One region of the Peribacillus sp. YIM B13477 genome, then DNA from elsewhere that is predicted to be linked to it. Evidence: riboswitches for the same ligand, from Rfam matches in the RefSeq annotation. Region 1 holds a riboswitch; each other region holds the start of a gene.
What was found. Region 1 has a riboswitch for cobalamin ahead of ACFX4H_RS19710 (ABC transporter substrate-binding protein). Riboswitches for the same ligand answer to the same signal wherever they lie in the genome.

Region 1 (4,874 bases):
AAATGCTGTCTGTCGATGTTCCAGTTGCACAAGTATTTGTCACCTTATCCATGACATGCAAATCATGAAGCGCTTTTACTTTTGCCTCGGTCGCAGTCACTATACTGTGGATATATGCCTCTTCTGCCAAATGCCCATTTACGAATATCCATGTATTTATCGTTCCTGGAGCGGAACTCCAAGAATGCCGGTCAGCTAATGAAGCGTCGATGGCATTCCCTACACCGGCCGTCACAATGATAAAAACCGAGAAATCTTCAGCTCTTAATAGCTTGCTTGCGACCGTATCGAGAAAGACAGCTGTCATCATCCCTACCGTTTCCTGAGGCTCAAAACCATGAGTTGTTAAATAGTCGGCCATTTCAACATGGTGATCCTCGCAATCATAACCATGATGGACGTGCCTATTCACAAAATACTTATGCCAGCCCGTCCCCGAACCGGTCACTCCAGAAGACATCGTTCTAAGCGGGATCGGAGACTTCAATTGAATCATCTCAAATCCGACTGTCAAAAAAGAATCATCAATTTCCAACGGGATAGTATCCTGGCCATGCTTTTCCGGAACGATGAACATTTGCGGTTTCGGAAGGGCGGGATGTGGATGTTTTTCGATCGTCGTATGATATACACCCTGAATCCGCTCCTGTTGAAGCACTTCATTCGGCACATCAACAACCTGAATCTGCCCTTTCTCAAGCAGCATAAGCCGATCACAATATAATCCAGCCAAATTCAAATCATGAAAAATTGAAATAACGGTCAACTTCTGCTCTTTTGCCATTTTCCTCATTAGATCAAGAAGATCTTTTTGATAGGAAAGATCCAAATGGTTCGTAGGTTCATCCAAAAAAAGGATTTCCGGCTCTTGGGCAAGGGCCTGTGCCAGCAGGACCCTCTGTCTTTCCCCTCCTGATAATCGATCAAAATGAAGATCCTGAAAATCAGCTACTCCCGTTTGTTCCATCACCCGCTGGACAATCGATTCATCTTCTGCGGACCAACTATGGAACCAACCTGATTGATGGGCATATCGCCCAAGTGAGACCGTCTCTTTTACTGTATAGGAGAAAGCTAATGAGGAATGTTGAGGGAGCACGGCAATGACCTGTGCAAGTTGTTTTGACGAATAATCTTTCAAATCCCTGCCGCTTATCCGTACGCTTCCGCCTTTATAATCGAGCACCCCGCTAAGCATACTTAAAAGCGTCGTTTTCCCGCTGCCATTAGGACCAAGAATCCCGAATAATTCCCCCTTATGTACATCAAAAGAGACAGAGTCCAATACAGCTTTGTTGTGATACCCACCTGTTAACCCTTTTACTTCAAGCATCCGTTTTACCCTTCTCTCCGTCTCTTTAATAAAATCAGCGCAAATGCAGGTGCCCCGATAAGTGAGGTGATCACCCCGATCGGCAGTTCCGATGGGGCAATGATCGTTCGTGCTACAAAATCGGCCAATATCAAGAATCCGCCTCCTATCAACAATGACAACGGAAGCAAATGTTTATGGTCAGGCCCCCAAATCTTACGGACAAAATGAGGAATGACCAATCCTACAAAACCAATCGCCCCTGAAACGGCAACGGCTGCCCCTGTCAATGTCGAACCGGCTATCAAGATCCACATTTTCCGCCGCTTGACATTCACACCTAAATGTTTTGCCCGGTCTTCCCCGAAAGTCATCGCATTCAATTCTTTTGTATTCATGATCAAGGTCAACGAACCTATGATAAAAAACGGCATAATGATTACGATATAATTCCAGCCGCGCATTGAAACGCTTCCCATCAGCCAGCCGATGATTTGTCTTAATTCATCACCTGTCAGCGCAATCATCAATGAAATGAAGGCACTTAAAAACGAGCTGAAAATGATTCCCGTTAAAATGATCGTTTCCACTTTCATCGATCGATCCATTTTTTTTGCAAAAGTCAGTACGCAGAGCATCGTGAGCACTGAACATAAGATACTCAATGCCGGAAGGGTATATAAACCGATGAATGGCAGTGATATATTCAAGAATATTGTCAAAACGGCCCCGACCGATGCTCCTGATGAAATACCTAATGTGTAAGGATCAGCGAGCGGGTTCCGGAGCAGTCCCTGAAAAGCCGCACCCGCAATCGCAAGTGATGCCCCAACCAAACCAGCGAGCAGCACCCGCGGCAAGCGGATGTTCATCACGATATTCGTTAGCATCACATCCGGATCGGCAGAAATCGGCAAGTGGAAAATCTCCTTGCCGATTATTTGTATAAGTACGGGAATCGGAACTGGCACCGAACCAAAGGAAATGCCTATCGTCATTGCGAATAACAAAATCAACAACGCAATCAAATAAGCAAACGCCCATTTAGTTGTCAAATTGGTTCGGATAGACTGCTTTGGCAAGTTCCTCTACTCCTTCTATTAAGCGTGGACCGGAACGGGTCACCAAGTCAGAATGGACATCAAAGACTTGGCCATTCTTAACAGCATTTACGTCTTGCCATCCTTTTCGGGCCGTCACTTCACTTACTGCATCTTTCGTATAATAACCATACGTTGTAATGATGACATCAGGATTTGCAGCAATCATCGACTCTTCATCAATTTTTGCCCAACCGTCCAATTCAGCAGCCGCATTATCCGCTGAAATAATCTGAAGCATCTCATTCATGAACGTATTTTTTCCAGGTGTGTATATTTCCGGTGAAGGCGAAACTTCCACTAAAACGGTCTTCCTATCCTCTTTCTTTACGGATTTGGCTTTTTCCTGGATATCCTTGAGCTTCGTTTTCATATCCGCAACGATTTCGTTTGCCTTATCATGTTCTCCCGTTGCCTTTCCAATCATATCAATAGATTCATAGACTTGGTCAAAGCTTTGTGCATCATTGACTACGAGCACATCTATTCCAGCATCCTTAAGCTGCTGCAAACCCTCATTTGAATTATGGGCACTTGATGCATGCGCAAGAACAAGGTCAGGCTTCATGGAGACAATCAGCTCCGTGTTCATTTCCATTCCGCCAACTTTTTCAATTTCTTTCGTCTCTTCCGGGTAATTATCATTGTCGGAAACACCAACGACCTTTTTACCCAAACCAAGTGCAAAGACCACTTCCGTATTGCTTGGTATCAACGAAACGATTTTCTTCGGTTCTTTTTCTATCGTAACTTTTTCCCCGCTTGCATCTTTAATCGTAATCGGGAAAGCTTCGTGTTGAGCATGATTCGTTTGCTCCTTTTCTTTTCCTTCATCAGCAGCACCACCGCAGCCTACCATCATGCCTGCAGTAAGCAACATCAACAATATCAGACCAAAAATCTTCTTCATTTTCATTCCCCACAATCTTTTTATTTAATTTCTTCATACCTAACAGAGAAAACCAATACCGGAAGATACCCCTAAAACAAAAAGCATCTCCCGTTAAACGGAAGATGCTTGCATGGCAACAATATCAATACGGACTCTTTCTTAGGGTCTGCCACACACCTTCCCATCCGCGTAGGTTACAGGTGTACGAATTCTGGCAGGTCTCCTGGCTCATGGTCATCGTCAACGGCACCTTCCCATATCTCATACAGTGGTACACAGCCGTCAGCTCCCATATACAGTGGCGGGACCGCGTTGGCATTTCACCAACTTCCCTTTTAAGTCATTAAGACACCAAATCGTTCATATGTATATAATTTTCACTGCCTTCATTATACACCATGTAAGAATCGATTATTATATGATTTTTCTGAACAAGTGCGAAATGACCCTTCCACCTTCAATGCTTTGAAGCATTTTCAATCAGCGACGCAAACCCATTGATCGATAACCCTGGTGAAATCCGAACTCGATGCAGAGCATGCATCCCTTGGTCGCTTGAAGCTCCCCCAGGTTCGGTAGTGACTGCCATCTTATATCCAGCTTCTTCTGACAACCTGAGACTCTCTTCGTTATACCGGCCAACCGGATAGGAAAGCACTGTCGTGTCCTGGTCGAGGATATGGTCGAACAGCACCTTCGACTGAACCATTTCGGCTTCTTGCTGCTCTGCGGTCATGCGGTTCAGCTCCAAATGGCTGATGGTATGGCTTTCAATTGAAATCCCATCCCTGCTCATCTCCAACATTTGATTTTCAGTCAGGTGATGACCTTTATCAATGGACTTCCCGATCATGAAGACAGTTGCTTTCATATCATGTTCTTTTAATATCGGGAAGGCCTCCGTGTAGTTATCAGTATAGCCATCATCAAAAGTAATCCAGACGCACTTCTCACTTGGCATCCGATTCTCGGTTAACACGAGGAATGCTTCTTCAGGGGATAATGTATAGTAACCATTCTCCCGAAGCCAAGCCATCTGTGATCGGAATTCCTCCCTTGGAACCCGAAGGCCATTCCCTTCAGAAATGCTGTGATACATCAATATCGGAAGCTGGACCGGGGACTCGGCCTTCATCCAGCCTCCCGTATCGATTTGCCCCTCCGAATCCTGCCCGGTCCCATTCTCAGCCGCTTCGGCCACTTCAATGTCATCTTCCGTAATCGGTGCAGCCGTCTTTGTGGCTATCCCCTCTAAAATCCCTTGTGAGCATCCAGGTAAAATCAAAACCCCCAGCAATGCCGCCATCCTTAAAACTCTATATTTTTTCACTATCATTCTCCTGATTTTTTTATAGTATAATAGTACCAGGAAACCAGTGAACAATAAAGTATTCCATTTAATGAAAAAAGGGGAAAAACGAAAGCTTAGCGACACGCTAAACATTCATGAGGATTTTTTTTCATAAGTATGTGCTATTAGCTTGAAAAGTTTGCCTATAAGAAATATAATAAATAAGTCGTCGACTTTAATATATGTCCCAGTAGCTCAGCAGGATAGAGCGACAGCCTC
Region 2 (4,874 bases), on a different contig from region 1:
AATGTCGTCAATCCTCCGTGTGCCAGTAAAACAGCTTGAAATAACAGAACGATGGAGCCGACCACACTCATGGCCAACGGTCCGAATAGTATGGAACCTAAACCAACTCCGGTAGGGTGCGAAGAACTTCCCGTAACGGAAGGAATCTTTAGGGCCGATAATATAAATACAAATGCGCCCGATAGGCCAAGTATCATTTTTGTTTCTGGGTTTTCCCTTACTTTGGACCTAATGGACCGGTAACCCAAGATTAAAAATGGAAGCGTCACGGCCCACCAGAATATAGCCCATTCTATGGGTAAAAAGCCCTCCATGATATGCATGGCCAATGCCCGTTTCGGGACAAAAAGCAGTAAAATGACAAAATAAATAATTTTCCAATTGGTTCTTTTCATTCTTTCTCCTTTCAACACTTTTAATTGTTCTGATCAATCTTGAGAAGAAAAGCGGCGCCCAAACTAAAAAGCACTTCTCTCAAAGGAAAGAAGTGCGTAATGAACAGGAATTTTGCAGCATGAACCAACCATGGGCCATTTTGCCTGATCCGCACGCCCATCCTCGTAGGCTGAAACAGTTTCACGCTTCATGGCAGGTCTCCTGGCTTTGGTTCATCATCCCATTACATCCTTCCCATCTCATTTGACAGTGGATTAAAGTTAACGTAATGGAACTTCCCTTTACAGTGGCGGGACCGCTCCGGATTTTCACCGGCTTCCCTTTTAAGCTGAATTCCGAGAAATTCAACACCATGAAACTTATGTAATTATTTAGAAAATTCTCGTATAGTGTACCATAAAGAAATAATTCCAGCTACACTATCTTTTTTTGGAGGCCGAAATTTGTTGCGAGGAAAGGATTGTAACTGGTTTTACACGTTTAAACTTTTCTAAACAGTCGGAATAAACTATTGAATTTTGACAAAGTTGTTATATGATAGATTAAGTTAGTTGGAAATGTATAATAAAACCAAATATTTCATTTTAAAAGTGCCCTTGTGTGAATAAGCAAGGGATAATAGGGAAATCGGTGAAAATCCGATGCAGCCCCCGCTACTGTAATCGCTGATGAAATTGTCGATAGCCACTGGCATTATGCCGGGAAGGGACAAAGTAAAATGAAGCGTAAGCCAGGAAACCTGCTTTTAAAATTGCATGATACTTTTCGGAGGGAAAGGTAGAAGGACTATGACGATTTTGGGAGGATTTGGCATGCTTGCCTTTGGCTCCTCATTCATATAGTTTTTCTAAAACCTTGACTCTTATGTTAAGGTTTTTTATTTTGCCTTTTCCCTGAACTCAGGAGGAAGAAGATGACTACTTGGAACTTGACGGGTACAAATACGCATCTGTTGATTTGTAATGGGAGCAGCTGCATGAAAAAGGGCGGGGAAGAAGTAACCCAAGCGATTCGCGATGAAATTGCTTCAAAAGGGCTGGATCTGAAAATCCATACAACGAGGACACGCTGTAACGGAAGATGTAAGGATGCCTGCGTTGTGATTGCCTATCCCCAAGGAAACTGGTATCGAGTGGAAACGCCTGATTTCGGTCGGCAGATCGTCAGTAATATCGATGAGGGTGAGTTTGTTCCACAGATGATCTATCAGTACAATGACGGGGAAATGACCCCTAATCCGGATTTTCCTGCTCATACGGGTATTTCAAAGAACAAAGCGTAAAAGGAGATGTCTTAATGAGTACAAACGGTAAATTATTCGTCGTGGGGTTTGGGCCCGGGAATTTTGAACACATTACCAAACGTGCCGTCGAAGCCCTTCAAGAAAGTGACTACATCATTGGTTATAAAACTTATGTTGAACTCATTCAGGGACTGCTAACAGATCAAACGATCATTAGTACGGGGATGACTGAAGAGGTATCACGTGCACAGGAAGCAGTGAAACAAGCGGAGCTGGGAAAGAAAGTGGCGGTGATTTCCAGTGGGGATGCCGGAGTTTACGGAATGGCAGGGTTGGTTTATGAAGTATTGATTGAAAAAGGCTGGAAAGAAGAAACTGGAGTGGGCATTGAAGTCATTCCTGGCATCTCAGCAATCAACTCATGTGCGTCTTTACTTGGGGCGCCCGTCATGCACGATTCGTGTACGATCAGCCTCAGTGATCATTTAACTCCTTGGGAACTGATCGCTAAAAGGGTTGAAGCAGCTGCAATGGCAGACTTTGTCATTGCACTTTATAATCCGCGCAGCGGCAGGCGGACCCGGCAAATTGTTGAAACACAGAAGATTCTCCTTCGCTACCGCTCGCCGGATACACCTGTCGGGTTGGTGAAAAGTGCTTATCGCGATAGGCAGGATATTGTCATAACCAATTTGCAGGATATGTTGAATCACGATATTGGAATGTTGACAACCGTCATTATCGGTAATTCATCCACCTTTTTATATGATGACAAAATCATCACACCAAGAGGCTATCAGAGAAAATATACGCTGAATTCGGAAAAGCAAACATTGAAGCCGCATCAGCGACTGCAAAAAGAAGCGGAACCGTGGGCATTAGATCAAGAAGCCTTAACCGAGTCCGCTGGAGGAGTTGGATTACTTACAAAAGCACCAGAAAAGAAGCCAGCTTCCTTTGAAATGGCAATGGAGGCTCTGTCAAGAGTCAAGGGTCAAGCCGTTAAGCAATCCATTCAGACGATTGTTCAGCAAAAAATGGAGTCGGTATTTGAACTTGCCGTTAGTCCAGGTGTGGCGAATAAACAATTCACTCCCAAACAAATGATGACACTTGCGGAAGTTGTCGGGGAAAAGGGAACGATGGAATATACACCAAATCATAAAATCGTCTTAAAGATCCCGACAATGGATCCGGAAGTCATTACAGGGAAATTGCAATCAGCTAACTTTCTTTTGTCGCCGATTGGGGATGTACTGACATTAAAAGCCTGTGATTTCTGTGATGGTGAAAAAGCGGAATCCATTCCTTATGCGGACGAAATACACCGGGTGCTTGGCGGAATGAGCATGCCCAAGGAACTGAACATCGGTTTTAATGGGTGTGGGATGGCTTGTTATAGTGCTGTGATGGATGATATCGGGATTGTCTTCCGAAAAGGGAAGTTCGACTTATTTCTTGGAGCTAAACCGGTTGGAAGAACAGCCCATCCGGGTCAGCCGGTAGCGGAAGGCATTGAACCGGAACAGCTTGTAGAACTGATCACGGACATTGTCGGCGAGTATAAGCAAAATGCCCATCCAAATGAGCGGCTTTTTAAATACTTCAAACGTTCGAAAAAGATACAGAATTTTTCTTATCAGGACATCGCTCCCAAAATAAACATAGAGCCTGCGCCTTGTGAAGACTAATCAAGAGGGGGAAAGTAAATGAAAGCAGTTTTGTTCGTAGGACACGGAAGCCGGTTGGCTTCGGGAAATGAAGAAGTCCGTCATTTTATTGAAAATATGATTCCGGCAATGGACGGGCGTTTCCTAGTGGAAACGTGCTTCTTGGAATTTGCGGCACCGAATATATCCAAAGGAATTGATAATTGTGTAAAACGAGGGGCTACTGAAGTTATCGTCATACCGATCATTTTGTTGCATGCAGGACATTCGAAGTTACATATCCCAGCTGAAATAGAGGATGGGAAAACCAAGTATCCAGAAGTGAAATTCACATATGGCCAAACGATCGGGGTCCACCATGATGTATTGACGATCCTGACAGACCGTCTTGAGGAAGCGGGATTCGATACGACCTCTGAACATTCTGAGACAGCGATATTGCTAATTGGCCGAGGTGGCAGTGATGCTGATGCCAATAGTGATATATATAAAATTTCACGATTATTATGGGAAAAATTAAGCGTTAAATGGGTCGAAACAGCCTTCATGGGTGTAACGGACCCACACGTGGATGAAGGTATTGAACGATGCATCCGATTAGGGGCAAAAAAAATTGTGATGCTGCCATATTTCCTCTTCACTGGGGTGTTGATGGAAAGAATGGAGGAAATGCTGAAAGGCTATCAAGAGCAATATCATGATCGAGAATTCATATTGGCAAAGTACTTTGGATATCATCCAACCTTACAGAACATTCTGCAAGAACGAGTAATTGAAGCCAGTGAAGGCAAATCAAGCGGGGCGCGTGATTTGGAAAACTATCGTAAACATGTCGAGGTACATGGACATGCTCACCATCATCACAATCACGACCACGACCATGATCATCACCATGATCACAATCACGACCACGACCATCACCACGATCATGATGGGCAAGCGGTGGGGACATCAAAATGATTTTGTTCTTGGCGGGTACAAGTGATGCAAGGGAATTAGCGATTGAGATGCAGCATGTGGGGTACAAGGTTTTGGCAACTGTTGTAACCGAATCGGCTGCCAAGAGTTTGCAGGATGCAGGGATATCCACCCGGATTGGCCGATTATCTGCAGAAGATATGACATCTTTGATCTCTGCAAAAGGTTTTCAGGCTGTAGTCGATGCAAGTCACCCATTTGCCGAAGAAGCATCCAAAAACGCCCTTAACGGAGCAAAGATAGCAAATGTTCCTTATATTCGTTATGAGCGTGAAAGTCAACGGTTTCAGAATGATAAATTGATAGTTGTCCGTGATTATGAGGAAGCTGCCAAGCTTGCCGCAGAAAAACGGGGAGTCATCATGCTCACGACCGGAAGTAAAACCCTAGCCGTGTTTGCAAAAGAATTGGTGGGGCTCGAGAATACCAGAGTCATAGCGAGAATGCTGCCACGCATGGACAATATGGAAAAATGTGCGCAGCTGGGCATTGAACAAAAAAATATCGTTGCGATTCAAGGGCCATTTTCCAAAGAATTAAATAAAGCTCTATATGAACAGTATGGGGTCACATTGATGATAACGAAA
Region 3 (4,874 bases), on a different contig from region 1:
CAGTAGAGAAAACGGCAGACATCCAGGCTAAGAAAATCACTTACCGTATCAGCGGACAAATATTTTTCGCTTCTGTCCAGGACTTTATTTCAAAGTTCGACTTCAAGGAAAAAGCCGATGCAATCGTCATCGACTTCTCCCATTCCAAGATCTGGGATGCTTCGGCAGTCGGTGCTGTCGATACGGTTATTCTTAAATATCAGCTCTTGGGAATACCTGTCCAAGTCCAAGGACTCGATGAAGAAAGTTCGACATTGCTTGAAAAACTTGCCACCTCAGAAAGTAAAATATCTTAAAGAAGTAAAATTCTGCTGAATAGAAACTTTTCAAACCGACAAAATAGATAACATGAATCATTTCCTTTTGAAAGGAGCGAAAAGCATGACACCTGAGCAGGATTATACGGCAGCAAATCTGTCACCGGATTTATTGAATGAACTGAAAAGCTTTGAAAGCAAACTTGGCGAGGAAGCCAATAAAGAATTGATTGTCATCGCCTATGAAAAAGAAAAGGAATCTTTAAATTAAGAAAAAAGACTCAAACACCCTTAATGGGATGGTTGAGTCTTTTTTTGAATGTACAGAAAAAGGGTGCCCATGTTTTTAATGAGCAACCCTTTTCCTGTATTATTTGCTGAATACGTCGGTTAAGACCGGCACGATTTGTTTTTTACGCGATACAACGCCTTCCAAGACGGCGATGTTATTGTTTAATGAAACGTCATATGCCTTTTCAACCGCATATGCCGCTTTACCAAGGGCCAAGGCAACGGAATCATTAGTCAGGATATCCGTTACGACGAATAGGAACAAGTCCAATTCCTTCACTGCGATGACCGCTTCAATCGCCGCTTCCAATTCAGCTTGCTTAGCAAGGACTTCGTTCGGGTCAACAGCATTGACCTGTGCTATTTCCACTTTAGCCATTCCCATGGAGAATTCCTTTGCATCGAGAGTGATGAGCTGGGCAATCGTTTTGTCGCTCAAGTCAGCTCCTGCTTTTAACATTTCCAAGCCATATTTTTCTGCGTCGACTCCCGCAATGGCAGCGAGTTCCATTGCTGCTGCAACGTCCTGCTCCGTGCAAGTCGGGGATTTGAACAATAAAGAATCGGAAATGATGGCAGACAGCATAAGACCTGCGATTGCTTTAGGGACTTCAATTCCGTTTTCTTTATAAATTTTATTTAAAATGGTTGCCGTACAGCCAACTGGTTCCGCACGGTAATATAATGGATCGCTTGTTTCAAAGTTAGCGATACGGTGATGGTCGATAACTTCCAACACACGGACTTGGTCAATGTCTTCAGCGCTTTGCTGGCGTTCGTTATGATCGACCAGGATTACGCCATCAGCTTCCCCTGCAACTTTTTCCACAAGACGGGGAGCATCGAATTTGAATTGGTCCAATGCATATTGAGTTTCACCATTCACTTCACCCAGACGAACTGGTTCAGCGTTGATACCTAGCTGTTTTTTAAGATCTGCATAAGCGATTGCTGAACAGATTGTGTCTGTATCCGGGTTTTTATGTCCAAAAACTAATACTTTTTCCAAGATTTTATCCCCTTTTTCATAAATATTTTTTCCGCGAATCCCCTCAGTGCAATAACGGAGAGCCACCTTTACTAGACACTTTATTTTAACACAAAATCCCGTAAAATCAGCGCTTGATTTATCCATTCCCCCATAAAATCTTTCATTCCCCCACCCTCTTCCATCACTTTGTCAATAGATAAGGGTTGGTTTTTTTCAAATATATTAGTTGAATTATCATCGTATATGGCTTACGATAATATAAGCAGAAATACTAGATATTGATTACATAAACAATTCCAATAACTATATATAGAATTTTTATAATCCAAGGTGCCAGTGATGGCTGAAAAGGGAATCCGGTGTAAACCCGGAACTGTCCCCGCAACTGTAAATGTGACGAAATGAGAAAACCACTGTATAGCTCTCTATACGGGAAGGACTCAAAGTAGGATGATCATGAGTCAGGAGACCTGCCTTGAATTTTTCACGTTTCTTATTCTTCGGGGATTGAGATGATGAAACGATAGTATAACGGCTATTTTTTCATGCCTCTTTTATTCTATCGTTTGATCCGCTCAATTCTTTGGGCGGTTTTTTTATTTTAGCGGAAGTTAACAAGGAGGATTATTAATGACTCAAACATATAATGACACAGAAGCGAAATCCATCCAGCTTGAGATGTTATCGAAGGAATTCGAAGGCCGTCTCGATATGGAAAAGTTCAAAAAGCGTTTTACAAAATGGCTTGATCGCAAAAGTGACTCAACCGAAGAGCAGGCATCAAAAAAACTGATTCAGCTCGCTCTTGAAGGCGTGGATATCGATGCTCCGGATTGGACTTTCGTTGCTGCAGCAGAACTGTTGAATACAATGTATAGGGATGCACAAGCCAATCGAGGTTATGAAGGCAAGAGTTATGGTCCATTCTATGAGCTGATCACAGAACTCTCCCAGCTATCGGAAGGTCAGCGTTATCCCATTTATAAACCAGAACTGCTATCTTCATATACAAAAGCGGAAATTGAGGAATTGGGATCGGTGATCGACCCGGAAAAAGATAAATTATTCTCTTACATAGGCATCTACTTATTGAATGACCGTTATCTGGCCCGCCCAAAAAAGGACAAGGTCTTCGAACTGCCGCAAGAACGTTTCATGATCATCGCGATGGAAATCATGCGAATGGAAAAAACGGAGCACCGCCTGCAACTGATAAAAGAAGCATACTGGGCCATGTCCAACCTTTATATGACCGTTGCGACTCCTACACTCTCCAATGCAGGTAAAACACATGGACAGTTAAGCTCCTGCTTTATCGACGCAATTGAAGATTCCATCGACGGAATCTACTTATCAAACTACGATGCGGCAAAAGTATCTAAATTCGGCGGCGGTGTCGGTCTTTACGTCGGTAAGGTTCGCTCGCTTGGTTCCGATATCCGCGGTTTCTCTGGAAACAGTTCCGGCACGACGCCCTGGATTCGACTATTCAACCAGACAGCTGTAAGTGTCGATCAATTGGGTCAACGTAAAGGTGCCATCGCGATTTACTTGGATGCCTGGCATAAAGATATCATGAGCTTCCTCGATTTGAAGACTCAAAACGGCGATGACAGATTAAAAGCACATGATATTTTTACAGGTGTATGCATACCGGATTTATTCATGGAAGCTGTACGCGACAGAAAAGAATGGTATCTTTTCGATCCGCATACCGTTAAGCAAACCCTTGGATTTTCACTTGAAGATCTTTATGACGAAAAGAAAGGCGAAGGAAGCTTCAGGAATCATTATGCACTTGCTGTCGAGGCCGCAGAAAATGGCACGCTTCCAAACTATAGCTTTGAAAAAATCAATGCGATGGACATCATGAAAAGCATCATGATTTCTCAATTAGAAGAAGGCGTACCGTATATGTTCTACCGCGATGAAGTGAATCGGAAGAATCCGAATAAACATAAAGGTATGATTTATTGTTCTAACCTTTGCACGGAGATTGCCCAAAACCTAAGCCCTTCGACGATCACGGATGAATATGAAACAGAAGATGGAGATGTTGTTGTGGTTCGTAAAAGCGGGGATTTCGTTGTCTGCAACCTTTCATCCATTAACTTGCCCCGAGCGGTGGGCAGCGACGTTCTGGAAAGATTGATTCCCATTCAGATCCGTATGCTGGACAATGTCATTGATGTGAATAATCTTCCTGTCAAACAAGCATCCATCTCGAACAAACGGTACCGTGCAATTGGTTTAGGAACGTTTGGATGGCATCATTTACTTGCCACACAGAATATTTATTGGGAATCCGATGAGGCTGTTCACTATGCAGATGCTTTATACGAAAAGATCGCTTACTTAACTATCAAGGCATCCAACGAATTGGCCAAGGAAAAAGGATCTTACCCATATTTTGAAGGTTCTGATTGGCATACAGGGGACTATTTCGAACTGCGTGACTATACAGATCAAAAATGGCTGGATTTAAAAGCAGACGTGCAGGAGCACGGAACCCGTAATGGCTATTTAATGGCGATTGCCCCCAATTCATCGACAGCCAAAATCGGTAATTCCACGGATGGAATCGATCCTTTGTATGAAATTGAATTTTACGAAGAAAAGAAGAACTTCAAATTCAAGGTGACCGCACCAGGATTGACGCCAAATACGTATGAATATTATAAAAAGACGCGATTCAATTTGGATCAACTGGAAAGCATCAGGCAAAATGCAGCCCGCCAACGCCATATTGACCAAGCAATCAGCTTTAATCTGTATGTACACAATACAATCAAAGCGAAGGTCCTGTTGGATATCCATTTAACGGCATGGGAAAGCGGGTTGAAATCAACGTATTATGTTCGTTCGACGTCTTCCGAATATGACAATGCCTGCGAAAGCTGTTCAAGTTAACGTCAATCATGACCCAGTAATCTATTCTTAAAGGAGTTTTCCCGAATGACCAATCATATAAAAAAAATTCGGATGCTCGAACCGACGCATCCAACAAAGGCAACCGGTGTTTTCAAAGGAGAAGCTTCAGGCTTCCTCCTTTGGAACGATATACAGTATGAAAAATTCTATGATACCTATACACAGCTCATCAATAACTTTTGGAAGCCTTCGAGCGTGAACATGATTCAGGATAAAAAGCAGTGGGGCGAATTGGATGAAGATATCCAGGACGCTTTTCTCGATATCCTTACGATGATTGCCGGAATGGACAGTCTTCAAACGCCCACTTTAGTAGAAATCCTTCGGTACATCAAAGATCCGGCGGCAAAAGCTATCCTGGCCAACATGGCCCAGCAGGAATCGATCCATAATGAGTCTTATTC

Region 2: another riboswitch for cobalamin. It lies ahead of ACFX4H_RS16860 ((2Fe-2S) ferredoxin domain-containing protein); the one in region 1 lies ahead of ACFX4H_RS19710 (ABC transporter substrate-binding protein).
Region 3: another riboswitch for cobalamin. It lies ahead of ACFX4H_RS10120 (ribonucleoside-diphosphate reductase subunit alpha); the one in region 1 lies ahead of ACFX4H_RS19710 (ABC transporter substrate-binding protein).

What each region holds. Positions count from the first base shown of each region.
Region 1 is NZ_JBHZPD010000007.1:111,680-116,553, reverse strand. It holds gene ACFX4H_RS19720 (heme ABC transporter ATP-binding protein) at 1-1,333, opposite strand, end outside; gene ACFX4H_RS19715 (FecCD family ABC transporter permease) at 1,339-2,394, opposite strand; gene ACFX4H_RS19710 (ABC transporter substrate-binding protein) at 2,357-3,322, opposite strand; cobalamin riboswitch at 3,501-3,675, opposite strand; gene ACFX4H_RS19705 (polysaccharide deacetylase family protein) at 3,762-4,610, opposite strand; tRNA gene ACFX4H_RS19700 (tRNA-Arg) at 4,840-4,874, shown strand, end outside.
Region 2 is NZ_JBHZPD010000005.1:199,209-204,082, reverse strand. It holds gene ACFX4H_RS16870 (energy-coupling factor ABC transporter permease) at 1-395, opposite strand, end outside; gene ACFX4H_RS16865 (hypothetical protein) at 459-587, opposite strand; cobalamin riboswitch at 571-766, opposite strand; cobalamin riboswitch at 968-1,157, shown strand; gene ACFX4H_RS16860 ((2Fe-2S) ferredoxin domain-containing protein) at 1,310-1,678, shown strand; gene cobJ (precorrin-3B C(17)-methyltransferase) at 1,693-3,330, shown strand; gene ACFX4H_RS16850 (sirohydrochlorin chelatase) at 3,349-4,269, shown strand; gene cobK (precorrin-6A reductase) at 4,266-4,874, shown strand, end outside.
Region 3 is NZ_JBHZPD010000002.1:699,646-704,519, forward strand. It holds gene ACFX4H_RS10105 (SulP family inorganic anion transporter) at 1-296, shown strand, start outside; gene ACFX4H_RS10110 (hypothetical protein) at 382-528, shown strand; gene ACFX4H_RS10115 (manganese-dependent inorganic pyrophosphatase) at 628-1,557, opposite strand; cobalamin riboswitch at 1,851-2,031, shown strand; gene ACFX4H_RS10120 (ribonucleoside-diphosphate reductase subunit alpha) at 2,170-4,449, shown strand; gene ACFX4H_RS10125 (ribonucleotide-diphosphate reductase subunit beta) at 4,495-4,874, shown strand, end outside.